2 linked regions of the Teredinibacter turnerae T7901 genome follow. The protein of the gene in region 2 interacts with the protein of the main gene of each other region in a pairwise test. Links are inferred from orthologs where the notes say so. Each region holds a gene or a part of one and is shown on either strand. Other genes may lie near its edges. The genes, in order: trkA and TERTU_RS16935.

Region 1 (16,129 bases), 4.2 Mb from region 2 along the record:
CCGTCAACGGCTTCAAGCTGGTTGCAGATGCGTTGTTGCAGATCGAGAAGATAGGATTTAACCGCCGCTTTATCGGGCGTATCGCTGGGGTTGGCCATGCCTGTTCCTGTAATTCAGGGGCGAATTATTTGCCCGCTGCGCAAATCGCGTATGACTGACGGGGTTGGATTGCCGCCAACGCGGCCAGGCGCATAGTAAACGCTATCGCGGAAATAATGGCGCACCTGAGTCGCATCCCGCGCGGGTCTCAGTGCCTGTGGGTTTGCCGAGGTCGACACTATCGGCCCGCCGTATGCCTGACACAGCGCCCGCACAACCGGGTGAGAAGACACTCGCACCGCAATAGTTGCATGCTGGCCACACACATTTGCCGGAATTCTGCCGTGATGAGGTATGAGCCAGGTATTCGGACCCGGCCAGGAGGCGGAGAGCTGTTGCTCCTGCGCTGGCGTAATGCCTTGCAGGAGCCACTGGATTTGCGCCGCGGACGCGGCGACGATAATCAGCCCTTTTTCAGGTTTGCGCCGTTTTAGCCAGAGGACTTTGTCGACAGCGTGCTGATTGAAGGGATCGCATCCGAGGCCCCATACCGCCTCCGTTGGATAGGCAATAACATCGCCTTTGTTCAATGCATCAACGCAGCGATGAATCGCGGGGTGGGCTCGGTAATCCATCAAGGAACGCCTTAGCGATTCTTCAGTTTTTCCTGCAGCGCAGCGTCTTTTTCCTGCACTTGTTGCGCATTGGCGGCGCGCTCGTCGATCAGTTTCTGATGCATGGCGGCATCGCCAACACCAATAATCTGAGCGGCCAGGTAGGCGGCGTTTTTTGCACCCGCTTTACCAATCGCAACGGTGGCAACTGGAATACCACCAGGCATTTGTACGGTGGACAGCAACGCGTCGAGACCGTCCAGGGAACCGTCGATTGGTACGCCGATAACTGGCTTAAGGGTGGTCGCAGATACCGCACCGGCCAGGTGAGCGGCCATACCGGCAGCACAGATAAAGGCTGCACAACCGCGCTTGTCCGCGTCCACAACATAATCGTGGGTCGCTTTCGGTGTACGGTGGGCAGAGGTGACTTTGGCTTCGAAAGGAATCTCGAGTTTTTCGAGAACGGTGAAAGCAGCTTCCATGATCGGCAGGTCTGAATCGGACCCCATCAAAATCGCGACAAATGGTTGGCTCATAACATTGGCTCCAGTAATTAAGAACGTCGTAAATCGCTGTAATTTATAGGGTTTTTACAGGATTTCGGGTAAAAATTAGTGAGGCCGGGCAAGGTACTCTAATTGGCGTGAAAGGACAAGTCTGGCACGGAACTATGTTTTAGGCGCATATATCCGGTACCGACATTCGCCACCAGCCCCTTAAGCTCTAAGGTTAGCAGGCAGGCCATTACATCGCCCACGGGCAGCTCTGTGCGTTCAGCAATTTCGTCGATGGGGGTCGATTCGTAGCCGAGCTGTTCGAGAATAATCGACTCTTCTTCCGTGGCCACAATTTCTGACTGCTGGGGTTCGTCGGCGACCTTGTCGAGATCCAATTGCTGCCATTGGAGACGAAGAAAATGCTGTAACTCGTCGACAATATCTTTCGCGTCGTCCACCAGCTTGGCACCTTCCCGAATAAGCTGGTGGCAACCTTTGGCGAGGGGGTTATGGATGGAACCAGGAATCGCAAAAATCTCCCGGTTTTGCTGAATGGCATAGCGCGCGGTAATCAATGAGCCACTGCGCGGCGCCGCTTCCACGACCAGTACGCCATAACTTAAACCGCTAATAACCCGGTTGCGTTGCGGAAAGTTGGCGGGTAGCGCCGTGGTACCCAGCGGGAACTCACTAACCAAAGCACCACCGGTTTGCACAATTTGATCGGCCATCTGCTTATTGCGCTGCGGATATACCTGGTCGATACCGGTGCCCAGCACCGCTATGGTTTTGCCTTGCGCAGCCAGCGCGCCCTGATGTGCAGCAGAGTCCACCCCCAACGCCAGCCCGCTGGTCACCACAAAACCGGAAGCTGCCAGCTCACGGCTGAAGTCGAACGCGGAACCGCGCCCGGAAGGCGTGGGGTTGCGACTGCCGACCACAGCGATCTGGGGAAATGACAACAACCGGGCATCGCCTGCCACATAGAGCACAGGCGGTGGGCGTTTTATTTCGCGCAATAGCTCTGGATAGTATTCGTGATCGGTATCGAGAATTTCGATGTTGTTGTTCTCGCACCACTCAAGGTCGGCGGCCATCAATTTGGCCAGGCGGGAATTATCGGCTTCGTGCTGGAATTCGCGCAGCAGCTGGCGCGCTTCCTCATTGAGCAGATCGGCGAGAGATTCGGGAGAGGTATTGAGCACACCCAAAGCACTGGGCGAACGCTCCATCAACTTCCAAAAAGTGCTGGCACCAACACCGGGGAGGTATTGTAAAAGCAGCTTCTGTTGTACCACGCTTAACATGTTGTAAACGTCCATCCGTGGGGTTTAGTGTTCTGAATGCTAACAGTGACTCGTGGTAATGTCACTGCTAGCGTTGGAATAAGCTTGGTTAAATTTATGGATTAGTGACGCGATCGGAAACCGATATTCCACGCTCAGCTTCCAAAACCAATCCAAGACTGACCTTGTCGAACACCCGAAATACCATCATCAGGCCCGCACGCTCGTCCGGAAGTTGCACCCGCTCCTGGGTAACGCGATCGATAATTTTTCCGCCTTTCTTATAAATTGCCATCACGTTACCGGGCGCAAGGCCCTCGCGACCGCCGCGATTAATTACCACAACATCCATATTGCCCACCTGGTGTACGCCACCCTCAACCGCCAGGATAACCCCGTTGATGTCGGATTCGGGAGGCGATGGGTAAAAGGTGGAGTCTATCGCGCGCTGCTCTTCCCGCAACAAGAGGTCGCCTGCGCGGATTTCTTCCGTGGTTCGGGAAATACTCAGTGTTGCCACTTCACCCGACACCCTCACCAGCGAACCTGTACCTATATCTCGCGCAAGCACGCCCAGCTTCTCGCGGGTTTCCGGGTCGACGAACGTCTCTCCGCGACGGTAAATACCGTATACCTGCTTGCCTTCCGGAAACTCGCCGCGCGCATAGAGACTATCGCCAGCGCCAACCACCAAATGCTCATCCATGCCCGCCAATACCCAGGGCGCACCCTTCAGGTCGGCTTCGTCAACAATACGGCTGCGAGACAAAAAGCTGTTTATTTTGTCCAACGGAATAGTTTCGATGGCTTCACCCGCGCTGAGTACGCGCGCTTGGGGCGAAAGTTTATACACATTGCCACGGCTCTCGATTGTGAGTCGTGGCTTGCCATCCATATAGATCAGGCGGATGACATCGCCAGGGTAAATGAGGTGGGGATTGGCAATCTGGGTGTTCACATGCCAGATCTCAGGCCACATCCAGGGATTCTTGAGGAAGGTTGCGGAAATATCCCACAAGGTGTCGCCTTTAACCACTGTATAGGTCGCCGGGACAGGATCATTCAGTTCCGGCACCTCTGCAGCCTGAGCTAGTGCAAATAGGGGGCTAGCCAGAAGTAGCAGGGCGGCGAGCAGGCCAGACAATTGCTTATTCATCTCGAGAGTCCTGTTCAGATCGGCGCTGTTGTCCCTTCACCCTTGGCCAAAGTGCAGGAGTAAAATCAGCCGCTAACCGTTATAATGGATGAAGAAACCCGGCCAGGCGCGCAGGATTGTCTGAAAAAGTTACTTGCGACCGGCCACAAAAAAACAGTATAACTCCTGTTTGATCATAATGTTAGCAGCGAAAGTTGCCTAGTTACTAGAAGTTTGTCACGTAATGGCACTGTTACCTATATTAGAATTTCCAGACGCCCGCCTGCGCACGGTTGCAAAACCAGTAGAGCAAGTGGACGAACGCGTGCGCGCGATTATCGACGACATGTTCGAAACCATGTACGACGCGCCGGGCATTGGCTTGGCGGCAACACAGGTGAATGTGCACGAGCAGATTATTGTTATCGACATCAGCGAGAATCACGATGAACCACTGGTGTTTATCAATCCACGCATCGACGTCCTCGACGAAACCCTGTTCGATTATGAGGAAGGCTGCCTCTCGGTGCCTGGCTTTTATGAAGAGGTTACCCGCCCCCGTCATGTGCGCGTTACCGCGCTGAACCGCGACGGAGAAGAGTTTGTGCTGGAACCGGAAGGCTTGTTAGCGGTGTGTATCCAGCACGAAATCGATCACTTGAAAGGCAAACTGTTCGTCGACTACGTATCTAATATCAAGCGCCAACGTATTCGTAAAAAGCTCGAAAAACAACACAAAGAGCGCGCCTGATTCCGACCCGCCCCATAACACACAAGGTTCGCTGTGAATTCGCACAGACGCAGACTCATATTCGCCGGTACGCCGGAATTCGCCGCCGCGCACCTGCGCGCCCTACTCGCCAGCGAGCATGACATTGTTGCCGTTTATACCCAGCCGGACCGCCCGGCCGGGCGCGGCAAAAAGCTGACTGCGAGCCCGGTAAAAGCCCTTGCCCAGGAACACGATCTTCCGGTTTATCAGCCCGCGTCTCTGCGTGCCGCCGAAGCCCAGGCTGAACTCGCTGCATTGGGTGCGGATGTCATGATAGTGGTGGCCTATGGGCTGATTTTGCCACAGGCAGTGCTCAATGCACCGCGCCTTGGCTGCTTGAATGTGCACGGTTCGATTCTGCCCCGCTGGCGCGGTGCAGCACCCATTCAACGGGCAATTGAGGCGGGAGATACCCATTCCGGCGTGACCATCATGCAAATGGACGCAGGTCTCGACACAGGTGCGATGTTGCTTAAGCGCGAATGCCCTATTCAGACTAACGACACCGCCAGCGATCTGCATGATCGGCTCGCGGAACTGGGCCCACCCGCGTTACTGGACACTCTGGCACAACTCGAAGATCTCACACCTGAAGCGCAAGACGATAGCCAGGCGAATTACGCCCACAAAATTGAAAAAGCGGAAGCAGTGCTGGACTGGCGATTGCCCGCTCTACAGCTGCATCGCCAGATTCGCGCCTTCAACCCGTTCCCGATCTGCTACACATTGCTCGACGATGATCGTCTGCGCATTCACAGCGCGGAACTCTGCGACCTGAGCGGTGAATCAGGCACAGTGGTAGCCGCCGACCGTGAGCGCTTGGTTATTGCGTGCGGTGAGGCATCGTTAGCGGTAACCCGCTTGCAATTGCCCGGCAAAAAGGCAATGACACCGGCTGAATTTGCCAACGGGCACAGTCATCTCTGCCCGGTGGGTACGCGCCTGGGCCTTCCGCCACAGGGAGAGCAGCATGGCTGATGCCCGCGTGCAAGCCGCACGGACGCTCGGCGAGGTGCTGGCAAAACACTGCTCACTCAACAAACCGTTCGATACCGGTATTAATAAGCTCGACGAACGTGATCGGGGTCTTTTCCAGGAGCTCTGTTACGGCACTTTGCGTTGGTATCATCGATTAGAAGCCATTGCCGGCGAACTTCTGCAAAAACCCCTGCGTAATAAAGACCAGGATGTGTATGCGCTGCTGTTAATCGGTTTGTATCAACTTGAATATCTGCGCGTACCCGACCACGCCGCCATCTCCGAAACTGTCAACGCCAGTCGCGCCCTTAAAAAGCCCTGGGCCAGTGGCCTGCTCAACGGGGCCCTGCGCAGCTTCCAGCGCGATCGGGAGCAAATATTCAAAAAGATTTCCGGCAAGCCGCAAGCATCGTTCAGCCACCCCAACTGGCTCGTTGCCCGCTTGCAACAAAGCTGGGGCGCACAGGCAAGCCGGATTTTGCACGCAAATAACCAGCAGCCACCGGTGTGCCTGCGGGTAAACCTCAAGCGCCAAAGCCGCGACGAATATTTGGTCAAATTGCAACAGGCCGGGCTGCAGGCGCAACCACTGGCGAGCTCACCGAGCGCTGTGCGTTTATTGTCACCCCTGGATATACAACAGCTGCCGGGATTCAGCGAGGGCCTGGTATCCGTACAGGATGAGGCCGCGCAGCTCGCCGCCTATCTGCTTGCGCTCGAGCCCGGGCAACGGGTATTGGATGCCTGCTGTGCGCCGGGCGGCAAAAGTTGTCACATTCTGGAAGCCGAGCCCGCGCTTACGGAACTGGTGTGCCTGGATTCCGAACAAGACCGTATGGCCCGTGTTGAAGAGAATCTCGCGCGCCTGCAATTATCTGGCGCAACGCTCACAACCGGCGACGCCAGCACCTGCCAATGGTGGAATAATCAACCGTTCGACCGCGTTTTGCTGGACGTTCCCTGCTCGGCAACCGGGGTTATTCGTCGCCACCCAGATATAAAACTGCTGCGGCGCGAAGATGATCTTGCTAAGCTTTCCGCTTTGCAGCAAGCGATTCTGAATAATGTATGGCAGATGTTGAAGCCCGGCGGCCTCCTCGTCTACGCCACCTGTTCAGTATTGCCGGAAGAAAACAGCGAGCTGATTACGCAATTTGTCACAGACCACAAAGACGCCGAGCTGGCGCCGATGGACGCAGATTGGGGAATCGAACAGCCCGCAGGGCGCCAGCTGCTGCCACAGCTCGAAGGCCCTGACGGTTTCTACTATGCTCGTTTGATCAAGGCTGGCTAGCCTGGCAGCCAGCCGTTTGGGGCACACATGAAAATTATCATACTCGGTGCTGGCCGCGTTGGCGGCACACTGGCGAGCAACCTGGCCAGTGAAGCCAACGATATTACCGTAGTGGATAGCAATGAAGGCTATCTGCGCGAACTGCGCGACCGCATTGATATCGGCGTAGTGGCTGGCCACGCATCACACCCGGAAGTGCTATTGCGCGCAGGCATCGAAGACGCCGACATGCTGATTGCCGTGACCGGCGTCGACGAAATCAATATGGTCGCCTGCCAGATCGCTCACAGCCTGTTTCGCACCCCCACCAAAATTGCCCGCATCCGCTCCCAGGAATACGCCAGCCATCCCGGACTGTTCCGGCCCGATGCGCTGCCCGTCGATGTAATTATCAGCCCGGAGCAAATTGTCTCCGCCTACCTTTTTCGGCTGATCGAGCAGCCGGGCGCCCTGCAGGTACTGGATTTTGCGGAAGGCGCAGTCCAGCTGGTGGCCGTGCGCGCTTACTACGGTGGCCCGCTGGTAGGTCAGGAGCTGCGCTTTTTACGCAAGCATATGCCCAATGTGGACACCCGAGTTGCGGCGATTTATCGACGTAACAGGCCGATTATGCCTACCGGTTCAACGGTAATCGAAGCCGATGATGAAGTTTTCTTTCTTGCCGCAAAGCAGGATATTCGCGCGGTAATGAGCGAGCTGCGCCGCCTTGATCGCCCGTACAAACGCATCATCATTGCCGGTGGCGGCAACATTGGTCAGCGCCTCGCCGAGCAGCTCGAGAACAATTACTCGGTAAAGGTGATAGAAAACAACGAAGCCCGTTGCCTCGCACTGACCGAACGCTTGAGCAAATCCATTGTGTTGCTGGGCAACTCATCCAGTCAGGAGCTGCTGGCGGAGGAGCATATTGAAGATACTGATGTGTTCCTGGCCGTCACCAACTCCGATGAAGCCAACATCATGTCGTCCATGCTTGCCAAGCGCATGGGCGCTCGCAAGGTGCTGACCCTCATCAGCAACCCCGCCTACGCGGATCTGGTACAGGGCAGCGATATCGATATTGCCATCTCCCCGCAGCTGGCGACTATAGGAACGCTGCTTACGCACGTAAGGCGTGGCGACATAGTGAACGTTCACTCACTCCGCCGCGGCGCAGCCGAAGCCATCGAGGTGATTGCGCACGGTGACAGCCGCACCTCCAAGGTGGTGGGGCGCGCGATCGAAGATATCGATTTGCCCGAAGGCGCCACCATCGGTGCAATTGTGCGTGAAGCCAGCGCAGAGGATTATCGGGACAGCGGTGTACGCAGTGATATGTCCCTGGGCAGCACCGGCAAAACCTACCAATATCAGGAAGTTATTATTGCCCACGATGACGTAGTGATCGAATCCGGCGATCACGTAATTTTGTTCCTGGTCGACAAGCGCTACACCCGCGACATCGAGCGCCTGTTTCAGGTCGGCTTCACCTTCTTTTAAGCGTGGCCAGCTGACTCATGCACTTCGCCATCATCGCCAAGGTACTCGGGATATTGCTGATGCTGTTCAGCCTGACCCTGACACCGCCGATTCTGGTATCTCTGTACTATGGCGAACAGGCGCACATCAGCTTTTTACTGGCTTTCGCAATTACCTTCAGCACCGGTTTGTTTACCTGGCTCCCGGTGCACAATGTGCAGAGCGACCTCAGTACCCGAGATGGGTTTTTAATTACCTCGCTCTTCTGGACCGTGCTCGCCCTGTTCGGTGCCCTGCCTTTTATCATCGCGCACAGTACCCAGCTGAGTGTCACCGACGCAGTGTTCGAATCACTCTCGGGGCTGACCACCACGGGCGCTACCGTGCTTACCGGGCTCGACTACCTGCCTCGCTCGATTCTGTTCTATCGCCAACAGCTGCAATGGTTGGGGGGTATCGGTATTATCGTTATCGCGGTAGCCATTTTGCCGATGCTCGGCATTGGCGGCATGCAGCTTTATCGGGCGGAAACACCGGGGCCGGTAAAAGACAGCAAATTAACACCGCGCATTACCGAAACCGCAAAAGCACTGTTCTTTATGTATGTAGCGCTAACCGCAGCCTGTGCATTCAGCTACTGGCTCGCGGGCATGCCGCCGTTTGAAGCTGTCGCTCATTCCTTCGCAACGGTCGCTATCGGCGGCTTTTCCACACACGACCTCAGTATGGGGTATTACGACAGCGCGCCGATTCTGATTGTGTCCTCACTGTTTATGGTGCTCTCCGGTATCAACTTCGCGCTGCACTTTGTTGCCTGGCAATCCCGCGGTATCAGCCACTATTTAACCGATCCGGAATTCCGTTTCTATCTCACCATGATTCTGATCGGTATCGTCATTACCGTGAGCTACCTTGCCAGCACCGGTATCTACCCAACGGAAAAGAGCATTCTTTACGGCATTTTCGAGTTGATATCTATCCTCACCACCACGGGTTTCGCGGTGGTGGATTTCACGCTTTGGCCAACTTTTCTGCCCTATTTGATTTTTATGTTCGCCTTTATGGGTGGCTGTGCAGGGTCCACCGGCGGTGGCTTAAAGATGATTCGGGTGGTTTTGATCATGAAGCAGGGCCTGCGGGAAATTCACCGCCTGATTCACCCCAATGCCGTTATTCCTATCAAACTGGGCCGCAAAACCATTTCCGACCGAGTGGTGGAAGCGGTGTGGGGGTTCTTTGCCGTCTATGTGGTGTCGTTTCTCGTCATGGTGATTGCCCTGCTCGGGCTGGAGCTCGACTTCGTCACCGCCTTCACCGCCGTGGGCGCTTGCCTCAATAATCTGGGCCCAGGCCTGGGCGCGGTCGCAGCACACTATGGCGATATTGGTGATACTGCGAAGTGGATTCTCTGCTTTGCCATGCTGCTGGGGCGACTGGAAGTCTTCACGTTATTGGTGTTGTTTACCCCGATGTTCTGGAAAAGATGATGCGTGCGCCAGAGATTTTTTAATAACCAGAATTATCATTTAAGCCCATCGTTATATCTTTTATAATCACCCCGCCGTAATCGTAGAATAAATAGAACAAGTACCGATTACTGAGCGCCACGTTGTCATTTCCTTTCAACCGAGGAATGCCTGGCTTTCGCCACTGCAGCGAGCCGGGCGGTAACACTACCCATGTTTAAATCGTCACAGCTACCTACAGTGTCGTGGGTCCTGCTGGCTGGAATCCTGCTCGTTGCCACATGGCTCGGCACGCAGATGATGCCGCCAGCACAGACATTCCACGACGAAAGCTTCCATATGCCGCAGATCCGTGCCTACCATATGGAACGCTATTCCCACCTGGAGAAATCGCTCACGATGATTCCGGGCTACCACCTGGCGGTGGCGACTGTGTCGAAAACGCTGTTTGGCCAGGGCATTAAAGATACCCGCCTTGCCAGCACCCTGTTATCACTGCCCGCGCTACTGTTTTTCTTCCTTTGTGCACGCCGGTTAGGCCATACATCACCTCTACTCAGTACCACGACCTATTACCTCAACCCGATATTCTTCCCCTTCTTTTTTGTCATTTACACGGATGTGCCGTCCTTGACACTGGTATTGGCGGGGCTCTATTTCACGCTGAGTCAGCGCTTTACCCTCGCTGGCCTTGTTATGCTGCTGTCGCTTGGGGTGCGCCAGACTAATGTCATGTGGTTGGCGTTGTTCTGGCTTTTCGCCCTCTATAATCTGCTGGGCAATCCGCTCCATATCCGTTGGCTCAAACCCGAGAACTGGCGCCAGTTGGGTGGGGCACTGTTGCGAACCTGGGCGTTTCCTATCGGAATTGTGGCGTTTCTAGTGTTCGTTTATCAAAACGGCGGCGTTGCTATTGGCGACGCCACTGCACACAAAATGGACCGCATCTTTGTCACTCAGGTGTTTTTCCTGCTGCTGGCTGTCGGCCTGCTTTTTATACCACTGCACCTGATGAATGCCCGCGCGGGGTTTGATCTGCTGCGCTTTCAGCCCCAGTGCGCGGTGATTCTCAGTCTGCTGCTGGTGCTCTACCTGCTCACCTTCTGGGCAGAACACGGCTACAACCTGTTCGACTTTTTCTTGCGCAATCGCGTTGTCATGTGGACCCGCGCCAATGAGGTACATAAAGTGCTGGCGTTTGTCCCCATGGCGATAGCGTTGCTGAGCTTAATGGTCACGCCTTTGCGCGAGAAACGATTTTACTGGCTGTACGTGGTGGCTATTGCTTCGCTGCTCCCCCACTCCCTGGTGGACCAGCGTTATTTCATGGAAGCCATCACCATGTTCCTGCTTTTCATGGTGCCGCAACACACCAGACTGCACTGGTACACCCTGGCGCTTTTCATACCTGTAACTTTGATTATTTGTATCGGAATTGGCGATATTCGCTTCTTTATTTAGCTAATTCCGCGCTCCTCCGGCGCTAAGACAGGTGTTTGTAAGCGAGTATTCACTCTAATTTTGACGTACATGAGCCGAGCCTGATGCGATCTACCTTCGTTAAATATGCACCATGGACCCTCCTTCTGATTATTGTGGTACTCGCCAGTAAAGGCGCTTATATGTACCCCCACGACCCGCTCGCGCAAACCGTCGGCTCCATTGCCGGGCATGAGTGGCAGTACAACATCTGGCGTACCCTCGGTATGGCCGACGCCCTCGCTGATGGTATGCCAGGGCGCTGGCTGAGCAGCTATTCGCACCACTGGGGCTACCCACTGTTTGAATACACCAGTCCTTTCCCTTACACCCTCAGCAGTGTGCTCCTGTTACTTGGCTTCGACGCGCACAGCGCGTTGAATATGGTCTGGTTGCTGACGTTTGCGGGCGCAGGCGTTGCCATGTTTTGGGCCATGCGCCCGATATTCGGTATTTGGAGTGCACTTGCTGCAGCCACCTGTTACATACTCGCGCCCTATCATCTGGTGGACATTTTTGTGCGCACCAACCTGGTGGAGACCTCCGCATTTTTGTTTCCCCCATTCGTTATTCGCGGGCTATGGGAGGCGCAACACGACCGCCTGAAAGGCGTGCTCTACGGCAGTATCGGCATCGCCCTGCTACCCCTTTCACACATGCTCTCGACCTACCTGATCGGCTTGTCGCTCATCGTATTTTGTGGCGTCTACTTCCTGTTATTGCCGCTGCGGGAGAAATTGCCTTTCGCGATAGGTGCGCTACTTATCGCGACCGTTGGACTTGGTTTAAGCAGCTTTTTCTGGTGGCCAGCGCTGGCAGACATCAGCGCAATCAAGGGTATGGACGCAATGACCGGCGGCTTTTACAGCTACACCAAACACTTCGTGTATCCCCACCAGCTGATCAGCAGCAAATTTGAATACGGGGCCAGTGAACCCGGGCCGGTAGACTACATGTCATTCAGTTTGAGCCTTGAGCGGGTGATACTCGCTGGCGCCGCAGTCGCTCTCGCGGTATTTGCCCTGCTGCGCGGGTTACTGCACCGCGACACACGCAACGAGCCACGCGCAGAGCTTGCCGCCAAACAGCAGCGCGCTCGCCTGGTTATCAGCGCTGCAATAACTGCCGCCTGCGCCAGTTTCCTCACCCTGGCTATTAGCGAGCCACTCTGGAAACTGTTGCCCGGTATTGAAGCCGCGCAATTTCCATGGCGTTTCCTGTTCCCCGCAAGTTTCTACCTGGCAATTTGCGCTGGCGCGGTACCGGTACTCGCCGGTCAACTTAGCCCAAAATTCCGTTGGTTAACGCCTCTATTAGGCGGCCTGGTGGTATTGGCGATTCTGCACTTGCAGTGGCAAGCTGCGCGTGCGGGCAGCTATGGTACGGTGGAACCCGGCGAGATCGCGCAACTTAAATCGGGCGAACTAGGCGTATGGACGACGAATCAGTTGGAATTTATGCCCGTAGGAACCGAAATTCCCTACAAGGAAGCACGCCGGGAAGCCACAGTTACTCTGTACGACAGCTTCTTTACACCGCAACCTGCGCGGGTATCCTTAGCGGAAATCGAAAATGGACGGGCAAAGGTCTTATTGCAGCCAGGCGCCGCGGGGACGCTCGTCATTAATCAGCACTGGCATCCCGCTTGGCGTGCGAGTGCTGATGGCGAGCCGCTGGCGACACGCCCTTTTGAGCAACATCCATTTGCCCCCATCGCCGTCGATCTGCCCGAGGGCGTGCAAGAACTGGAAGTTGTGTTTGGGTATTCCACCAGTGGCCGCTGGGGCCTGTGGCTGAGTTTACTGGCGTTCGCTGTCGTCGTCGCCTGGGCTGTAAGCACTCAACGTGGCGGACTACTGCGGAATGCGGTTGTCCCCTTGGGGTACTTGTGCACGTTACTGGTGTTTTATTGGCTGACCGGAACTCCTCGCACCGCCAGTAAAGAAGACCTGTTCGCCAGTGTGCACACCACAATTGCCGCCGAAGACTACGCAAACCCGGTGAATATGCATAGCGAGTGGAATGCGAAGGGCAACTTCATCATTCCCAGTAGCGGCGTCGCAGTGGAATTTGCGGAAGTTCAGCACAACAGCCACATATCCCTCTCCCTGGATTCCAATGACAGCTTTATGTTATGGCTGTTGAACAACGATGAGCTGGTTACCAGCGATTTTCTCCACGGTCGCAATGTGGGCGGCATGTTCACCTACACCCTTATGTTCAACAAAAACACCATGGACACCGGCTTCGATAAACTCGTATTGGTACCAGTAGCCGGTGACGGCGCCTTCAGTCTGGGTCACGTCGTTGCGCACAGCCAACACCCGGTGCCCGAAGACCATAAACGCGTGCAGCTAAGTGCCGGGATTCCAACCGTGCGCGCGGAGGACTACGAACTCTATAAAGCAAATCGCACCGAGTGGGACGACCCGTCTAACGCCACTATGAAAGAAACAGGTTTGCTCGTGGACTTCGGCAAACCCGTGACTGGCGACCGCATCGACTTAAGTCTCGACTGGAACGATTTCTACCTGGTGGGATTTGTGCGAGGCGAGGAATTTGTCGGCTTCGCAACCGCGCGAAAGGCTGCGGGGACAAACCTGAAAGGTCTGGCGCGCCGGAATTTGGCGATTCCAGACAATGTAAAAGAACTCGGCTTTGACAAGGTGCGGATCGTGCCCACCTGGGGCGATGGGTACTACAGCTTGGGCCATATCCGCATTGCCGGCTTGCGCGATGCACCGGCTGGACCAGTGCAGCCGGTATCAGAGCCGTAAATTTTCGGCCTGCGGGATAGCGCAGCCCTGGCGGTTGTAATTCAGGCGCATGCGCTCTGCATATTGGTTTTGCTCGCGGCGGGACAGGGTTTCGCCATCCTGCTGTAACACAATACGCTTGCTGGATGCATTGTGATTGATACCGCGCGTCAATCGCTCGTAATATTGAGCCGCGTTATCGCACACTTTTTGCCGATTCGCATCCGCCAACACCTGGGGATCATCGTCCGGGGTATTGCTGTAACGGGTGTCAATCGGTGTCGGTTTACGGCGAATTTTCACTGCATCAGCGCGGTTTATATCCGGCAGCGACACATTTTCAGCTTTAGCCTGCTCAGGTGCTTTGTCGCTGAAATGCAATTTTCCGTTGGCATCGCGCCAACGGTAGATTTCCGCAGCACTGACTGAAGGGAGAATAATGGGGATGGCGATCAAGCCGATCGCAAGTAATGCGCGCATTCGCATCGCTGTAAGTCCTTTTGTTCGATGAATCGAGTTGGTCCGTTTGTACTGTCCATTTTGTACTAAAAGTATACCAATGCGAATTAGCGCACACATTAGGTCGATCCGCTGGTTTTATAGCCTCACGCTATCAGCGGTAAGTATTGCAAAAATATTCGGCACTGATTTTCGCCTAACGGTGGTAAAAACGCGGCATTCCCTCTGGCTGGCGGCGAAAACGCTTGTATTCCCACTGGTATTGCGACGGCGCCAGCGCGACAGATTGTTCGACACCTACATTTAGAGCGCGCAGGCTTTCCGCCTCATCTGCAGAATCAATGCCCGCTGGCGCCTCCCAAAAATGGATTGCAAAGCCACTAGGCACGCGAATCGCCGCCCCCATAATGACTTGCGCGCCAGTTTTCTGTAACAGTTTATGCACCAGTGTCATGGTGAGCGCCTGATGGCCAAACAACTCGGCAAAATCGCCGCCGTTATCGTCCGGGTTTTGATCTGGCAGAATGCCAATTGTCTCGCCGCGTTTTAAGGTTCGCATCAGGCCGGCCACACCGCGGACATCTGTCGGTAGCTGGGTCGCGCCCTGCTTTGAACGCGCGGCGATCATCAGGGGTTCCAGATGTTTCTTTTTCGGTGGCTGATACAAAAATGCTATCGGCCCATAACCGGAACAGATAGCGCCCAACACCTCCCAATTCCCCACGTGCGGGCCAAGAATCATCAAACCTCGCGATTTATCCCGCTGAGTTATCAGGTGTTCGCCGCTGATCGACACAATTTGGCCGTGTAACCACTCAGTTGAACGCTGCCAGACAATGTTGATTTCAAATGCCAGGCGACCGGATTCAATCACACTCTGGCGCGCCAGTGCTGTCTGCTCCCTGGCACTCAGTTGCGGATAGCAGGCTTCAATATTGCGCCTGGTGGTATGCACCTCACGCGGCCCCACCAGCCAGGCAATTCGCCCCAGCAGTGTGCCAAAGAACAAGCCTGCAGGCAGGGGTAAACGGCCAATGCTGCGGAGGGTTAAGAGAGTCAATTTTGCGATGATCTTTTCCACGTATACTCACGATCACGCGCTCATGGTGGCGCGTTTGTATTTTGTTAGTTTGTACTTACTTTTATCTCGGGCGGCGAGATGGTGGATTATCCTTCATCCCGGTATAATTGCCGACCCCAAAAATACAGTTTAGAAAAAAACGCTGACCATTAGCGATCCACGAGAGAGAATCACTGTGTCTAAACCCGATGTGTCAACCTTTCAGGGCCTGATTCTGGCCCTGCAGCAATACTGGGCCGAACAGGGCTGTGTCGTTTTGCAGCCGCTGGATATGGAAGTCGGTGCGGGTACCTTTCACCCTGCCACCTTTTTGCGTGCCATCGGCCCGGAAACCTGGAACAGCGCCTATGTGCAGCCTTCCCGCCGCCCAACCGACGGCCGTTACGGTGAAAACCCGAACCGCCTGCAGCACTACTACCAGTTTCAGGTGGTACTGAAGCCGTCACCGGACAATATTCAGGAACTCTACCTCGGATCGCTAAAACACCTTGGCGTTGACCCCGGCATCCACGATATCCGCTTCGTGGAAGACAACTGGGAATCCCCCACCCTCGGCGCCTGGGGGCTCGGCTGGGAAGTGTGGCTGAACGGCATGGAAGTAACCCAATTTACCTACTTCCAGCAGGTGGGCGGCCTCGAGTGCTACCCGGTAACCGGCGAGATTACCTACGGTATTGAGCGCATCGCCATGTACCTGCAGAACGTTAACTCCATTTACGACCTGGTGTGGACCATCAGCCCGGACGGTACGCCCGTCACCTATGGCGATGTGTTCCACCAGAACGAAGTGGAAATGAGCCACTACAACTTCA
Region 2 (16,056 bases):
TCGCCGGGTTCGCATGGTGATCCCGCCAAAAGCATTGAGCAAAGAAGACGAACAGCCCGCCGACAATAACAAAAGCTCCAACAGGCCCTAGTATTTATGCAGCAACTGAGTGCCCAACACCTCGCCAAAAGTTACAAAGGCCGCAAGGTCGTCATCGATGTATCCCTGTCTGTGGACAGTGGCCAGATCGTGGGCCTGCTCGGCCCCAACGGCGCGGGTAAAACAACCTGTTTTTATATGATCGCGGGCATCATTAAAGCCGATCATGGCGATATCCAGATTGGCGACAAGCGCGTTACTCACCTGCCAATGCACGAGCGCGCGCGCGCAGGCCTTGGGTATCTGCCCCAGGAAGCGTCGGTATTTCGCAAGTTAACAGTTCAGGATAATATTCTTGCGATTCTTGAGACCCGCAAAGAGTTGAGCCGCAACCAACGCCGTGAGGCGATGGAAAAACTGCTGGAAGAGTTTCACATTGGCCACATTCGCAACAGCCTTGGAATGGCGCTGTCAGGCGGCGAGCGGCGGCGTGTTGAAATCGCCCGAGCACTGGCCACAGAGCCCGATTTTGTGCTCTTGGACGAACCCTTCGCCGGAGTCGACCCGATTTCAGTGAGCGATATTAAGCAGATCGTACAACACCTTAAAAATCGCGGTATTGGCGTGTTGATTACCGATCACAATGTTCGCGAAACATTGGATATCTGTGAGAAAGCCTATATCGTCTCGGAAGGCCACATCATCGCAGAAGGAAGCGCCAATGATGTACTCAACAACAAAAAAGTGCGCGAAGTATATCTCGGTCAGCACTTCCACCTCTAATCGCTTTCTGCAGATAATCAGCAAAATCTCTTGACAAACGACTGACTTTTGTATTTGTCACGGCATAATACTTGCTTCTGATTTTATGCGATTTTATTGCACCTGGACTGCGGCCGGAATACACTAGCCTCATACAAGCCGGCGCCCCACAGGAGTTGCCACTAACTGATAGTGCACTTTAACCAGACGCAGTAAATCGAACTATGAAGCAATCCCTCCAGTTAAAACTGGGCCAGCAGCTCACCATGACCCCGCAGCTGCAACAGGCCATCAGGCTTCTTCAGCTCTCCACGCTCGATCTTCAGGCAGAAATACAAGAAGCTCTGGATTCAAACCCTATGCTCGAAGTTGAGGAAGACCTCAGCGGCGACGACTCTCACAGCGGTATCAATGAACAGGCTCCAGCCAGCAACGAGCTTAATGGCAAGGACAGCGCCGACGGCAAAAGCGATGCTGCAGATGCGAATGGCGCCGACCAGGAGTCCAATTCCGACGCATCCTCCGACGGTGATTGGAACGAAGACAACATTCCCACTGACCTTGCGGTCGACACCAGCTGGGACGATATCTACGACCCCACCCCGAGCGGCACCGGACTCGCAAAACCCGACTCCGACGATTACGATTTTGAATCCCGACGTGGCACATCAGAAACGCTGCAGGATCACTTGCAGTGGCAGCTGAACCTTACCCCCATGTCAGTCCGCGACAAGGATATCGCCGAAGCCATCATTGACGCGGTAAAACCCAACGGTCTGCTCGGCCAGACTCTGGATGAAATTTTTCATGGCCTGGAACCTCACCATGAAGAACTCGAAATGGACGAAGTGGTGGCTGTACTCCACCGGGTGCAACAGTTTGACCCACCCGGCGTTCTCAGCCAGGACGTACGTGAATGCCTGCTCATTCAGCTGAGCCAGCTTGATATCAGCAACGAAGATGTGCGCAACGCAAAAACGCTCGTCAGCGAGTTTCTCGATCTGCTCGGCGGCCGCGACTTCAAACAGCTGATGCGCAAGCTAAAACTGAAAGAAAGCGAACTACAGGCGGCGGTACAGGTTATCCAGGGATTGAACCCGCGACCCGGTGAACAGATTGGCAGCGACGACACAGAGTATGTGGTGCCGGATGTGTTTGTGAACAAGGTAAATAACCGCTGGATGGTGCAACTCAACCCGGATATCGCACCGCGTTTACGCATTAACAGCGACTATGCGTCACTGGTTAAGCGCGCCGACTCCAGCGCTGACAACACTTTTCTACGCGACAACTTACAGGAAGCGCGCTGGTTTTTGAAAAGCCTGCAAAGCCGCAACGAAACCCTGTTGAAAGTCGCCAGCTGTATCGTGGAAAAACAACAGGGGTTTCTCGATTTCGGCCCGGAAGCCATGAAACCGATGGTATTGCACGACGTGGCAGAAATTGTCGAAATGCACGAATCGACGATCTCGCGAGTAACCACGCAAAAGTACATGCACACCCCACAGGGGATTTTCGAGCTCAAATACTTTTTCTCCAGCCATGTGGCCACAGATTCCGGCGGCGAGTGCTCATCTACCGCAATTCGCGCTATCATTAAAAAATTAGTTGCTGCGGAAAATGCACGCAAACCGCTCAGCGACTCAAAAATTACAGGGCTATTGGCAGAACAGGGAATCAAGGTCGCACGCCGCACCATCGCTAAGTATCGCGAGTCTCTGAACATACCTCCCTCGAACGAACGCAAGCGTTTGGTATAGCAAAATCTGGGAATGCCGGTCTAAAGTCTGATGCCGCAAATAAAATTTGCGGCTAAAGTGGGCTTGGATCTGAAACTAATACTGGTAGAATGCGCGCCGTTTGACTCCCTGCAACATCCAACATCTGCTGTTTTACCGGGCGCAACGCTATGCAAATTTCTACCATTCTAAACGCCAAGCGAACCCGAGCGAAGATTGCTGGCGGCAGTAAAAAACGCTTGATCGAAACACTCGCTGGCATTTTTAGCGAATCCGACACTGGCCTCGACCAAACTGAATTGTTCCAACATATTTTCGCCCGTGAGCGGCTTGGCTCCACAGGCATTGGCGGCGGTATAGCCATACCCCACTGCCGCTTCAATACCGAAGGCGCGACCTTGTGCGCGTGCGTAACTCTGGAAGAAGCCATTGACTTCGACGCTGTAGACAGCAAGCCAGTCGATCTCATATTTGCCATGCTGGTACCGGAAAACGCCGAAGACGAGCACCTGCAAACCCTTGCCGCACTCGCAGAAACCCTGCAAAGGGATGATTTTGTGAAGCGCCTTCGCAACTGTAAAACCGATGAAGAATTGTTTAACGTGGCGTCTGGTGTAAACTGACGGCTCTACCGGGAAGTAACTAGTCCCTCGCGCGCTCTGCGCTCCTCCATCACATGCGACTCGTACACAGGCAGGTAACATGCGCTTGCTGATTATTAGCGGAAGATCAGGCTCGGGAAAAACCACAGCACTGCACCTGCTGGAGGATGAAGGCTACACCTGCATCGACAACCTTCCTGTCGACCTTCTGCCCGCGCTAATCGAGCAGCTAAGCACCTCTGATCGTCCATCGCCACGGGTTGCTATCGGTATCGATGCGCGCAACATCAACAACGATCTGAGCCGTTTAATGGCGATGATTGAAGTGGGGCCATTGCCGCGAGAAAGTTACCAGGTTATCTATCTCGACAGCTCGCGCGAAGTGCTCCTCAAACGGTACAGCGAGACCCGCCGCAAACACCCACTCTCTGACGGTCTCACCGACCTGAATGAAGCCATTGAGCGCGAGCGCATTATTCTCGAGCCCATATCCAATGCCGCCGATGTCACCATAGACACCTCGCAGCTCAACCTGCATGAACTGCGCAGTGCAATTAAATACCTTGTGGTCGGTTCCGACCGAGAAGGTATGGCGGTGCTGTTCAAGTCGTTCGGTTTCAAGTATGGGCTGCCGGTTGACGCCGATTTCGTTTTTGATGTGCGGTGCTTGCCAAACCCCTATTGGGATGCCGGACTGCGCAAACTGTCCGGGCTGTCGCCGGAAGTAATTGCGTTTCTGAACGGCGAGGAACAGGTGGAGGAGATGTATAACGACATTCTTACATTTATGCGTAAGTGGATTCCTCGGTTCGAGAACAACAACCGCAGCTATCTCACCATCGCTATCGGCTGTACGGGTGGTTTTCATCGTTCGGTCTACATGAGTGAACGACTCGCAAAAGCGCTCAAAGCCGACTATAAGAATGTTCAGACGCGGCATCGACAAATACCCGATTCCAGCGCCCCGAAACACAGCTAATGCGGGAGCTTCATGCAGCAGAGAACCCTCGAGATCATCAATAAACTTGGCCTCCACGCGAGAGCGGCCAGCAAGCTGGCGACCCTGGCCAATCGGTTTGAGTCACGAATTCAGGTCAGTGCCCACGGCAAAACGACAGATGCGAAAAGCATTATGTCGCTCATGCTGCTGGCAGCCTCAATCGGCACGGAAATTGAATTGATCACCGAGGGGCCGGACGAAGTTGAAGCCATTACGGCCCTGAAAGAACTCATAAACAACCGCTTCGACGAGGAGGAATAGGCTGCGCTGCAAGCGCCTGTAAGCAGGTTAAACACGCGCCAACTTCCCGAAGTTATTTCCTCAAGCCTTTGAAAAAGCTACAATTTCTGTAGCAACCCTCCACCCCACCGTAAAACGGAAGCCACTGTATGCCGCAAGCCGCTGAGAATATCGAACACAGCACCCACCAACAGGTCGGTCGCGTGCAGGTATTACTCGAAAGCGGTACCTTCCGCCAGGTACGGCAAATGCTGAGCAGCTTGCGGCCGGTGGAAATCGCGCGCTTGATTGCATCCTCCCCGCCCCCTTCGCGAACCGTGCTGTGGGACCTTATCGACAAGGATGTGTCCGGTGAAGTACTCGAAGAACTGCCGTACGATATCCAGAGCCATTTCGTGCGCAATATGGGCACTGAGGAACTGGTTGAACTGACCGAAGGCCTGGAAACGGACGACGTCGTCGATATTTTGCAGCAGCTGCCTGAGCAAGTGATTCAGGAAGTCATGGAAGCCATGACCGACCAGGATCGCGCCAGGGTAGAGGAAGTGATTGCCTATGACGAGGCCACCGCCGGCGGTCTCACCAATACCGACACCATCACCGTTCGCCCGCGTTTCACGCTGGATGTTGTATTGCGCTACCTGCGCCGTCACCCGGAGCTGCCGCCGTCGACCGACTCCCTGATTGTAGTTAATCGCAAGGACGACTACCTCGGCCTGCTGCCCTTGAGCACGCTGCTTACCACCGATCCGAGCGTAACCGTCCGCGAGGTGATGGTCACCGACACTAACGCTATCCCGGCTGCCATGGCTGATAAAGACGTGGCCAAACTGTTTGAGCAGCACGACTGGATTTCCGCCCCCGTCGTCAACGAGCAGGGGAAGTTGCTGGGTCGTATTACCATTGATGACGTGGTCGACGTCATCCGGGAAGAGGCCGATCACTCGTTAATGAGCATGGCCGGTCTTGATGAGGATGAAGATACCTTTGCCACGGCTGCGCGCACGATTCCACGCCGGGCAATCTGGCTCGGCATTAACCTGATCACCGCAATCCTCGCTTCCTCGGTGATTAGCCTGTTTGATGAAACCATTGATAAGGTCGTGGCACTGGCGGTACTTATGCCTATTGTCGCCAGTATGGGTGGCGTTGCCGGCTCGCAGACGCTCACGGTGGTGATTCGCGGTATGGCACTAGGGCAAATTGGCGCCAGTAACCTGGGCTGGCTGCTGTCCAGGGAAGTGCGTGTCGGCATAGTCAACGGCATCCTCTGGGCGCTGGTGATGGGTGCAATAGCTGCTCTCTGGTTTCAAGATATCAAAATTGCCTATATCATCGGCGCCGCCATGGTAATCAACCAAATTACAGCGGCGCTCGCGGGAGCGTTACTGCCGGTCGGCCTCAAAGCCCTCAAGGTGGACCCTGCACTGGCTGGCGGTGTTACCCTTACAACCGTTACTGATGTGGTCGGTTTCTTTGCGTTTCTCGGCCTGGCAACCTACTTTTACGGCTAGTACCCCAGCGTTATATCTGGGTTTTAGCACTCATAGATAGTTATTTTATGCACGATTATTCCGACGAAGATTGGGAGGACGACGACCTCCCCAAGAGTAAAACACAGGTCAAAAAGGAAATGACCGCACTGCAGGACCTCGGCGTCCAGTTGATTGAGCTTTCGCCCACCCAGTTGGACAAGCTGCCACTCTCCGACAAGCTCCGCAGTGCAATCGATGATGCCCCCAAAATCACTCAGCGCAGTGCACGCAAGCGGCATTTTCAGTACATTGGCAAACTGATGCGCGACGCAGATGGCGAAGCCATTGAAGAAGCCTTTGCAAGGATGCAGGAAAAGCAGCATCTGGCCGCACGCCAACACCACCAGATCGAAAACTGGCGGGATCAGCTACTCAGCGGCGATCAGCAGGCACTGCAAGCCTTCATCGACCAGTTCCCTGGATGTCAGGTGCAGCAGTTGCGTAACTTATTGCGCGCGGCAGAAAAAGAAAAAATGGACAACAAACCCCCAGCGGCGGCTCGCAAGATATTCAAGTTTGTACGTGACTGCTTTGAAGCTGCAGCCGATGACGGCACCGTTTAGCTCTTGCACGGTTTAGCACTTACACCTGGTTGAGCTTACGCAGGGATTTACTTGTGCGGGTCTTGCTGATGAAGGTAGCTTCTCAGAGACCCGTTTACTGGGGCCAGGCGTGAACGGGGTGCGCGCAATCTGCGCAACCAGACCCACTTCAGTACACTCACTTCAGTACACTAAAGACTCACTGCAAGCGGCGGTGATTCCAGACAGGCATATCTTTGCGCAGCAACTCCAGCTCATCCAGATCCACCTGGGTAACCACCAGGTGCTCGCCCAGCTGAGAATCTTCCAATAGCTTGTCATCTCCGGCTCGGGCGATAATCTCGCCCCAACCATTCACCACCATGGAATCACCCCAGGTTTTGCGCTGGGGCGTGTGCTCACCCCCTTGATTCACGCCAATCATCACAATCTGGTTTTCCACTGCGCGAGCGCGCAACAGTAATTCCCAATGCACCTTCCCGGTGGCCCAGGTGAACGCCGAAGGGAGTACCACAAAATCCGCACCCTGTTGACGCAACGCGCGGAAATATTCCGGGAATCTCAAATCGTAACAAATACCCACGCCCATCCGGCCCCATGGAGTTTCACAGACGACAGGCATGTCGCCACGGGCAAAACTATCCGATTCACGGTATGCGCCCGTGTTATCTTTCACGTCAGCATCAAACAGATGCATTTTGCGATACGCTGAAGCTATGCGCCCCTGATCATCAAACACTACGCATGTCGCGAAGGGCTTTACGTCTTCAGATGCATCGTGCCAGCGAATTGTATCGGCGGACACTTCCCAGTCTCCATCTCCATCCCCATCCGCCCAGCTAAAGCCGTGCAATGGCATACTGCCGGCCACCAGCCACAGTTTGTGGGCGCGCGCCAAGGCGCTAAATCGCACCAGCCATTGCACTTGCTCATCCCGCGTAAAACGCGTTTTAAGCCCAAACGTGAGGAGGTTTTCCGGTAAAACGGCAAGCTGACAGTTCGCTTTACTGGCGCGGCCAAGCAAGCCTTCCAGTGTGGAGAAATTCGTTTCCACGCCCTCCAGCTGGCTGACCATCTGGCACAAACCGACGCGAAACCGCCTAGCCATTGGTGGGCTCCGCTGCGGGCGTTGGATCGTCGGTCGATTTGATTTCCAGCTTATCCTCCGGCGCAGGTTCAGCCCGATCAGCGTCCTGTGCTGTGGCTGTAGCCGCGGTTTTCGGCTCAGGCGTCACGACCGGATTTAACGTGGACAGCGCCTGCTGAGTTTCGTGCGTTGCCACAGACGCTGGCACAGGTGTTGATTCTGACAATGATGGCCCTGCCGTTATTGACTCTGCCAATGTCGGCTCTGTGATAGTTGATACCGGCTGAGCAGGCTCCGTTTGAGCCCTGTCCTGCCGTTGGTCTTGCGAACTTTCCGTCAACGCTTGCTGAGAATCCTGTTGCAGGGTCGCTGACAAAACCTGCTCAGAAGCCCCCGCAGGTATGGGCGCGGTAGCCATCGCTGCAGTTTGAGTTTGGACTTCCGTTGGGGCCTCGCTCGACAGCTGGCTGCTAGGCTGGCCAGTTGGCGGTTGGCTAGTAGAGGATTGGCTAGTAGAAAGTTCGCGACTTTCATTGCGATCCATATCTTGTACCTCGCGGCCTTTTTTCTCCGCAGCGGTATCGTCAAAGATTTTTCGGAATTTAATTTTCGGGTCGTCCCAGCCGCCATTGATGCGATAGTTCAGGCTGGACGCACGATCAACCTGTTTTTCAAACATCTGGCTCACCAGAAACACACCAACTGCCGCCGGCAGGCCCGCAACCAGAGCCGCAGCCACCGTCAGGTCACCAGCAACAGGCAGAGTTGCTACGAGCTCTGCGTCAATGGTCTCGTCGAGCATATCGAGCACTCCCGCCACCTGAATTTTTGACGAGGTGGAGTTCACCACCAGCGGCTCATGGATGAATATACGCCCGTTCTCAAATTCAAAGTCGCCGTGCACCGACTCAAACCCGAGGCCTTCTTTGGCCAAATCACTGAAATCCAGGCGCAAACGCCGGGCAATGGTGTCGAAGTTGAACAGCGCGATCAATCGCAGCAAACCGTTGTCACCATCGGTTGCACCACGCACAAAGCTACCATCCAGCAGGTTAAAATCGACCTTCCCGCTCACGATAGGTAGAGCAACTTCATCGGGCGCCCCTGGCCAGCTGATTTCCGCCTGTATCACTGCGGTTCGGCTCTCGATAATTTTTTCCTGTCCCCAGGCCTGCAACACCTTGCCAACATCTTTAGCCATTAACGTGCCACGAAAACTGCTGACATTACCTTCGGGGGTTTGGCGCCAGGTGAATTCGGTCGCGCGGGTATCCAGTAAACGCTGACGCTGATCCCCTTCACTCACAGTCGGCGAATTATTCCGCAGCGGCGCGCTCACTTTGCCATTGAGCGCCCGGCGGGTGTTCTCAGTGTCAGTGGTTTCCGGAACAGCACGCTCTACTTCGTCAGGCGGATCATCTGCAGTGACAATCGCCTCCCCTACATCCATACCACGGATGGTTGCATGAACATTGCGGATAACCACACCTTGATCAATCGGCCGCAGTTCAAACTCCCAGTGCCCATAAGGCTCGCCACCGACGGTGAGCGCATCCACCCGAAAGTCCACGGGGAAAAAGGTGGAGAGGTCGATATCCGCCATCATGCTCTTCGGCAGCGCTTCAGCCCCGGACATTGGAGCTTCAGCCCCTGGAATTGGAGCTTCAGCCACTGAAATTAAAGCTTCAGCCTCTGGTGCTGGAGCGTCTCGCTCGACAGCCGCCTCAGGCTGCACAACCAGCACCGGCGTTTCGGTGGTCGATGAGCGGGTTTTGTCCACCGGTACATCGGCAGCCACCTCTTGCGCAACCGGAGCGGGTTTAGAATCGTCCGGCGCAGTATCCTGATTGATCTGGTCTACCCCTGGCAGGTGCAAATAATCCAGCGCCATGATCACAGGGCTGCTGTCATCGGCCTTGATGACCACATCGCCCGCGACAGGTTCGCTATCGACCCGCAATGACCACTCGGTCTCGGTCCCCAGGCCATTTACATGCACGTTTTCAACACCAACATCGCCCGCCGTCGCATAGCCGATATCCATATTCACGCGAATAGGCAGGGTCGCTTCGTCGTCCGTACCGCTGCTCAGTTGATCCATGTACGCGAAGTAACGCTCGCGCACCAGATCCCACTCAAACAAATCCGCCGTAGGCACCTGACCGAGCACATCAAAATAACCAGGCTGGAGCGGCAGTTCGGTATCACCAAAATTCAATTGCAGACTGTCGTTCAAACCACTGCGCAGCCGCAAACTAATCTGTTTGTTATAGTCGAAGCGGTAGAGCTGATAGTCGTCGAACATCTTCAAACTGACATTAAACGGCGCTTTATCCGCTGCGGACTTACTCATCGGAGCCGGAAGTTCAAGCGACACGCCGTCCAGCTTAGAGGCGACGTCTATTGCCAGATAATAGGGCTGTGTTCCCTCTGCCGGAATAGTGAGAGAGCCGTCCAGTTCGGTCACACCGGATACAAACCCCAGCTCGGGTCGCTGCGTCCATTGGCGAATATCGTCCACGTCCACCGGGCCACGAAAGTGGATAACTGTATCGCGCGCCGTATCGCCGACCAGTGGGCTTTCGATACTGGCGCGCACCGGGCGCCCCCACATGGCGGCGTCTAAACCTGCTGAGCTCAGACCGGTCTCAGAGCTGTACTGCAGTTTTCCTTTGACTGAATCCACCGCCAGACCGATATCCGCCATGTCCACTTTAGCGCCATCAAACTCGACGTTAACAAGTTGGCGGCTACCTCGTGTGTCTTCTTCCAGGGGAACTTGTAGCTCGATCTCTGCGGCAACATTGCCGCCGAAAGTCCAACTATCGAATGTCGAGCCAAATACACTGCGTACCGGGCTTTGCTGAAGTAACGCCATGGCGGCAGCCGCATTGCTGGTTACCGCGCCTTTAATCGCCAGCGCCATTGGCTGGCCATCTGCGCCGGCTAGCAGTTTAACCTGCGCGCGATTTACCTGGTTACCCAACAATTCTGCGCTCGATACCGACACGTTGAGTTTATAGTGGTCGAGATTAATATGGCCATTGAGCGACTCAAGGGCGGGCCAGTGCGGGTCAAATGCAAGATCAGCGTTATGTACATCCGCTGACAACTGCAGGTTTGCACTGTATTTGGGGTGCATGTCGACCGAACCGTGGTAAATAAATGCCGCATCTGTAGCAGTACCCGCCCCGATACTCGACTCGAGCCACTCGTAAAGATGGCTGGGTACAACCTTTGGCACATAGCTCTTGTGCACACTTAAGGGTCCCTCGCGCATGCCTATGGCCAGTGTCATTTGCGGTTCACGCGGGTCCGCAACCAAGGGCAATGCCAGATGTAAATAGCCGCTACTGGCAAGCTCCCCCTGAGTGAGTTCTATGCGCCCAGAGGAGACATACGCGGTTTTTTCATCAAGGTCCAGTTGCCATGCCACTTGACCCCTTGCGGAATCAAATTCGAAGGGCGCGTCGTAGAGATCGACAAAATTCATCGCGATTCCGCGCTCACTGCGCAGCGTAACGCGGCCGCTGAGTGCGGTTGCTTCCAGGTAGCCGTCCAGGTGACGCAGCTCGGGTGCGCCTCGAAAATGGCCGACGCCGACATCTGCCATATTGGCTTTTGCCAACATATAGCCAGAGGCCTTATCGGTAAAACGCACGTCCAGGTTGCGCAGCATGCCCTGCGGTTTCAACTGGCCGAGAATATCCCCGACACGTCCGGTGAGGCTGCCGGTCGCGGCCAGTAATTCGTACCAGCGGCCGAGATCCACCTCCGGGATACGCACGCCGATGGGCCGGTTAAACCCCGCCTCCAGGGCCACATCCAGCGGTGGCGACTGCCCTTCAGGCCAATCGATGAGCAGGTGCTGAAGCATTAATCGCCAGCCGTCCTTGGGCGTCCAGCTACCGGTGATGTCCGCCTGCGTACCTGTGGGCAGGCTGACAGTCTCAGGTACCGCCAGCGGCAAACCATCTGCGCGCAGGTTGCCCGAAAGTTTGTAGCCACGGGTCGACGACCCCTGGTACCAGAGCTGTAAATCCAGTCGGTGCCCTTCGGCCCATTGGTGCGAACCCTGTTCACGCCACCAGTCGCCGGCGAACGCGGCCAGAACCTGCTCCATGGGAAATTGATTCAGCGAGACGTAACCCTTTGCATCGAAATTATCCGGATCGCGTGGGTCCCCGATACCTTCTGAGATGAGCGTAAAGTGCTGTCGCCCCTCGACAGCGGCAGACGCGCGAATACGGTGAAAGTCTTTGTCGTTTTCCAACATGATGTTGGGAATCTGCAGGCTGGACTGATGTCCTGTGCGAAACTCGAGCGCAAATTGGGCGTTATCGATTTCCACCCTGCGCCCGACCAAAAAAATGTCGAGGGGATCGTCAATGCGAAATTTGCGGTCCGACTTAACGGTGGTTTTCAGGTTTTTGATTTGCCATGGGCCAGTGTCCTGCTGCACCAGCGTGGTTTGCAGGTCCTTGAACGCCAGTTGCCGCCAGGCCACCTGGCGCTTGGCGAGGCTCTCCACCAGACTGAGTTCCATGGAGGCTTCGCGAATTCGGAAGATGGGTTGATCGTCGAGGCTATCGACAGAGACATCGATCAAATCGACTTTAGGGCGCAGCCCTGCCCAGGTCGCAGCAAGTTCGCCAATATGAATTTTTACGCCTAATTGATCGCCAATCAGACGGCTGATGTCATCGCGATAGTCATTTAACAGAGGAAAGGCTTCTCGCCCCAATTGCACCAGAACAGCTGTGGCGATTACCAGGGTAAAGAGCGTGCCCCAGAACCGCTTAACCAGGCGACGCATTGTTCTTCTGCTAACAAATACCACGTGTGACTTTCTCTAGTGTTGACCGGGCAACCTTAAACCAAAACGATGTCGTACTGTTCCTGGTTGTACAGGGATTCCACTTGAAACTGAATAGGCCGGTTGATAAACGCTTCGAGATCCGCGACGCTGTCCGATTCCTGGTCGAGTAACCTGTCAATTACCGGCTGCGAAACCAGCACCAGGAAACGCTCATTGTCGTACGCCCTCGCTTCGCGCAGTATTTCGCGAAAAATTTCGTAACAAATGGTTTCTGCCGACTTTAACGTGCCGCGCCCAGCGCATACCGGGCATGGCTCACACAACATTTGGCCGAGCGACTCGCGGGTACGCTTGCGGGTCATTTCCACCAGCCCCAGCTCCGACACCCGCGTAATACTGGTTTTTGCGCGGTCTTTCTCCAGGCTTTTCTCCAGCGTGCGGTGTACCTGGCGCTTGTGCTCCACATCCCGCATATCGATAAAATCAATGATGATAATACCGCCCAGGTTGCGCAACCGCAGCTGCCGCGCTATCGCCGTCGAGGCTTCCAGATTGGTTTTAAAAATCGTTTCCTCAAGGTTGCGGTGGCCGACGAAAGCCCCGGTATTCACATCGATGGTGGTCATCGCCTCGGTTTGCTCAATAATCAAATAACCGCCGGATTTCAGCACCACTTTTTTGTCCAGTGCGCGCTGAATTTCATCTTCAACACCGTACAAGTCAAACAGCGGTCGCTCACCGGGGTAATGCTCAATACGTCCACCAATTTCGGGCGCATAGTGCTTGGCAAACTTTTCCATTTTGGCGAAGCTCTCGCGCGAGTCGATCCGCACCTTTTCAATATTGGACCGCATCAGGTCGCGAATAGTGCGCATATAAAGCGGAAGATCTTCGTAAATTATGGCTGGTGCACGGGATTTTGCGATGGTATCGGCGAGATCGTGCCACAGGCGGAACACAAACGGGATGTCCGCTCGCAAATCCTCCTCGCTCGCGCCCTCGGCTACAGTGCGGATGATAAAACCACCGCCTTTGTATTCTTCCTCGTATTCGGCAGCGAGCTTTTCGACAATAGCCCGCAACCGATCGCGCTCGGTATCGTCTTCTATTCTATTCGAGACACCGATGTGGTGGCTGTTTGGCATATAAACGAGGTAACGCGCTGATACAGAGAGATGGGTACTCAATCGAGCACCCTTAGTGCTGATAGGGTCTTTGATCACTTGCACCAGAATATCCTGGCCTTCGCGTAAAAAATCGCGAATATCGGCTTCTGCGTGACCGCGTTCATCACCGTTCTTCGCTGGATCGACCGCGATATCCGAGACATGGATAAAGCCGGCACGCGCCTGCCCTATATCCACAAACGCTGCTTGCATACCCGGCAGTACCCGCACCACCCGACCTTTGTAGATGTTCCCCACAAAACCTTTGGTGCGGGCGCGCTCGATATAAACTTCTTGTAAAACGCCATTCTCCACCAACGCCGCCCGGGTTTCGGTGGGGCCAAAATTAACCAGTATTTCTTCACTCATTGGGGCGATTATTTCTCCGACGCATTCCACACGGGAAGGCGAAATAACTGCAGAAGTTGACTGGTTTCAAATAAGGGAAGCCCCACCACAGCGGAGTAACTGCCACGAATTTCCTCCACAAAAACGCCGCCAAATCCCTGAATTCCGTAACCACCAGCCTTGTCCTGCGGCTCGCCGGAGTTCCAATAGCGCTCTGCCTCTGCGGATGAAACAGTGCGGAATCGCACATCCGTCTCACTGCACAAGGTTTTCTGTTCGGTACCGCGACAAATACTGACCGCTGTCATGACCTGGTGGGTCTGGCCCGACAAACTAGTGAGCATGTTAATCGCTTGCGTTTTATTCGCGGGCTTTTCCAAAACCGTCGAATCCAGCACGACAATCGTGTCGGCACCCAGCACCGGCGCATCCGGTTTGAGCAGGGATCCGGCTCTGGCCTTGTCGGCGGCGAGGCGGGTTACATAATCCAGAGGAGTTTCATCAGGCGCGCGTTCTTCCGGAACATCGACGTCGATAATCGAAAACGCGACGCCAATCTGCGTTAACAGTTCACGGCGGCGCGGCGATTTCGAAGCCAAATATAAAATTTCGGAGGGTGTCACCTGCGCTCCTGAAACAAAGAAACCAGTTAAAGGATCGCAGTGTAGCATTTACCAGCCAGCAAGGGGCCGCTCACTGCGTGCGGTACAAATGACGAATACGGAGAAAAAAGAACACGACCAGGGGCCAACACAGGGCTGTCATTAAGGTCGGGAGCACCAGATAGTGGGCCGGCGTCCGATAACCGGCAATTCCCTGTACCCAGTTGACCACCACTTGATGCACCCCCACTAGAATAAAAACCCAGAGCGACTGATGCCAAACGGAATAGCTGCGGATGCGCTGATAGGACATGAGACATATGTAAGCGATGATAGTGAGCGCCATCGCATGGCCGCCCCAGACACCCAGTTCGACAACATCTTGCAGCAAACCCACCAGGAAACCAAAGGTCATCCCCAGCTGTTCAGGGCTGTTCATTACCCAGAAGATCACCAACAAACAGAGCAGTTCGGGGCGTAAATACGAGAAATCCTGGGTGAGTGGCAACACCGCAAACACTAACCCGAACGCGATGCTCAAGCCCAGAAAAAGTGCGTAATTACGTTGCTTCGGCGTCGCCATAGCCTAGTTTGCCGCCTGCTCGGTGTTGTCGGCGGGGGGCTGATCGAACACCAGCAACACATGACGACTGCGATTCATTTCGGCCATAGGACGAGCAATTACGCGAGCAAAGGGCTTGCCTGGGTCGATAACCACCTGCTCAACTTTAGCCACCGGATACCCCACAGGAAAGCGCTGGCCCAAGCCCGAACTCACCAGCAGATCGCCTTCCTGGATATCCACCGTGCTGGATACATGGCGTATCACCAGTTCATAGAGATTGCCGACACCCTCAGCGATAAGTCGCACACCGTTACGATTAATTTGCACCGGCAGCGCGTGGGTAGTGTCGGTAATTAAGAGCACCTCACTACTGTGCTCACCCACGGTGACAACCTGCCCCATGAGACCGTTGGCATCAACCATTGCCTGGCCCACATAGACACCCTCTTCTGCGCCGCGATTAACAATAACCTTGTGCACAGTAGGGTCCGGTGCAACACCGATCAACTCTGCGATAATCACGCGGTCTTGCAACATATCGGTGGAGTTAAGCAATTGTCGCAGACGAACATTTTCTGCGGAAAGAGAAGCGAGCAACTGAACCTTGCGCCGCAACACAAGCAGCTCAGTGCGCAAGGCTTCGTTTTCGTGCTCGAGACGCGAGCGCGACATCAGCCGGGTATCCGCCCAATCGCTGGCTTTCGCCGGCAAATCGGAAACCCAGTAGAAAGGTGCCGAAATATCAGCACCGTGCTTTTTCAGGGAGTCGAACCAGTCGGTATAGAGGTAGGTGAAGGCAATCGCGAGCGAGAGAGCGGTGAGTAAAACCACTCTCACATTAAGGGAAGGACCTTGGCGAAACAGGGGCTTGATGTTGGAACCTCCGCCAGCGCACAGCGGCTAGAGTAAATTAATAAAGTGAACCCAGCGTGTGCTGATCCATCAATTCCATCGCCTTACCACCACCGCGCGCCACGCAGGTAAGCGGGTCTTCGGCAACCACCACTGGC

The links.
Region 1: the proteins of TERTU_RS16935 (region 2) and trkA interact in binary tests that used the Escherichia coli proteins (3 or more experiments, as listed by UniProt). The link is inferred for Teredinibacter turnerae T7901 from one-to-one orthologs.

Annotation. Positions count from the first base shown.
Region 1 is NC_012997.1:30,880-47,008, reverse strand. The notes cover bases 6,046-8,871. They hold trkA (Trk system potassium transporter TrkA), read left to right. Parts: upstream 6,046-6,645; coding sequence 6,646-8,097; downstream 8,098-8,871. Other genes in these bases: TERTU_RS00130 (TrkH family potassium uptake protein), read left to right, coding at 8,115-8,871; rsmB (16S rRNA (cytosine(967)-C(5))-methyltransferase RsmB), read left to right, coding at 6,046-6,618. In the rest of the region: hemF (oxygen-dependent coproporphyrinogen oxidase), read right to left, coding at 1-98; L-threonylcarbamoyladenylate synthase type 1 TsaC, read right to left, coding at 114-674; purE (5-(carboxyamino)imidazole ribonucleotide mutase), read right to left, coding at 686-1,192; DNA-processing protein DprA, read right to left, coding at 1,291-2,460; TERTU_RS00155 (LysM peptidoglycan-binding domain-containing protein), read right to left, coding at 2,555-3,595; def (peptide deformylase), read left to right, coding at 3,819-4,325; fmt (methionyl-tRNA formyltransferase), read left to right, coding at 4,359-5,324; more of rsmB, read left to right, coding at 5,317-6,045; more of TERTU_RS00130, read left to right, coding at 8,872-9,563; TERTU_RS00125 (Dol-P-Glc:Glc(2)Man(9)GlcNAc(2)-PP-Dol alpha-1,2-glucosyltransferase), read left to right, coding at 9,756-11,003; TERTU_RS00120 (6-pyruvoyl-tetrahydropterin synthase-related protein), read left to right, coding at 11,087-13,798; TERTU_RS00115 (DUF4124 domain-containing protein), read right to left, coding at 13,787-14,257; TERTU_RS00110 (lysophospholipid acyltransferase family protein), read right to left, coding at 14,433-15,317; glyQ (glycine--tRNA ligase subunit alpha), read left to right, coding at 15,493-16,129. UniProt on the Escherichia coli protein: Part of the constitutive potassium transport systems TrkG and TrkH. May regulate the transport activity of TrkG and TrkH systems. Binds to NAD(+) and NADH.
Region 2 is NC_012997.1:4,215,394-4,231,449, forward strand. What follows is about bases 1,684-4,436. They hold TERTU_RS16935 (PTS sugar transporter subunit IIA), read left to right. Parts: upstream 1,684-2,710; coding sequence 2,711-3,163; downstream 3,164-4,436. Other genes in these bases: TERTU_RS16930 (RNA polymerase factor sigma-54), read left to right, coding at 1,684-2,561; rapZ (RNase adapter RapZ), read left to right, coding at 3,243-4,121; TERTU_RS16945 (HPr family phosphocarrier protein), read left to right, coding at 4,134-4,403. Outside these bases: lipopolysaccharide transport periplasmic protein LptA, read left to right, coding at 1-91; lptB (LPS export ABC transporter ATP-binding protein), read left to right, coding at 97-822; more of TERTU_RS16930, read left to right, coding at 1,026-1,683; mgtE (magnesium transporter), read left to right, coding at 4,532-5,896; ribosome biogenesis factor YjgA, read left to right, coding at 5,944-6,480; TERTU_RS16960 (carbon-nitrogen hydrolase family protein), read right to left, coding at 6,659-7,567; TERTU_RS16965 (YhdP family phospholipid transporter), read right to left, coding at 7,560-12,362; rng (ribonuclease G), read right to left, coding at 12,419-13,900; TERTU_RS16975 (Maf family protein), read right to left, coding at 13,909-14,502; rod shape-determining protein MreD, read right to left, coding at 14,573-15,064; rod shape-determining protein MreC, read right to left, coding at 15,068-15,910; TERTU_RS16990 (rod shape-determining protein), read right to left, coding at 15,957-16,056. UniProt on the Escherichia coli protein: Seems to have a role in regulating nitrogen assimilation.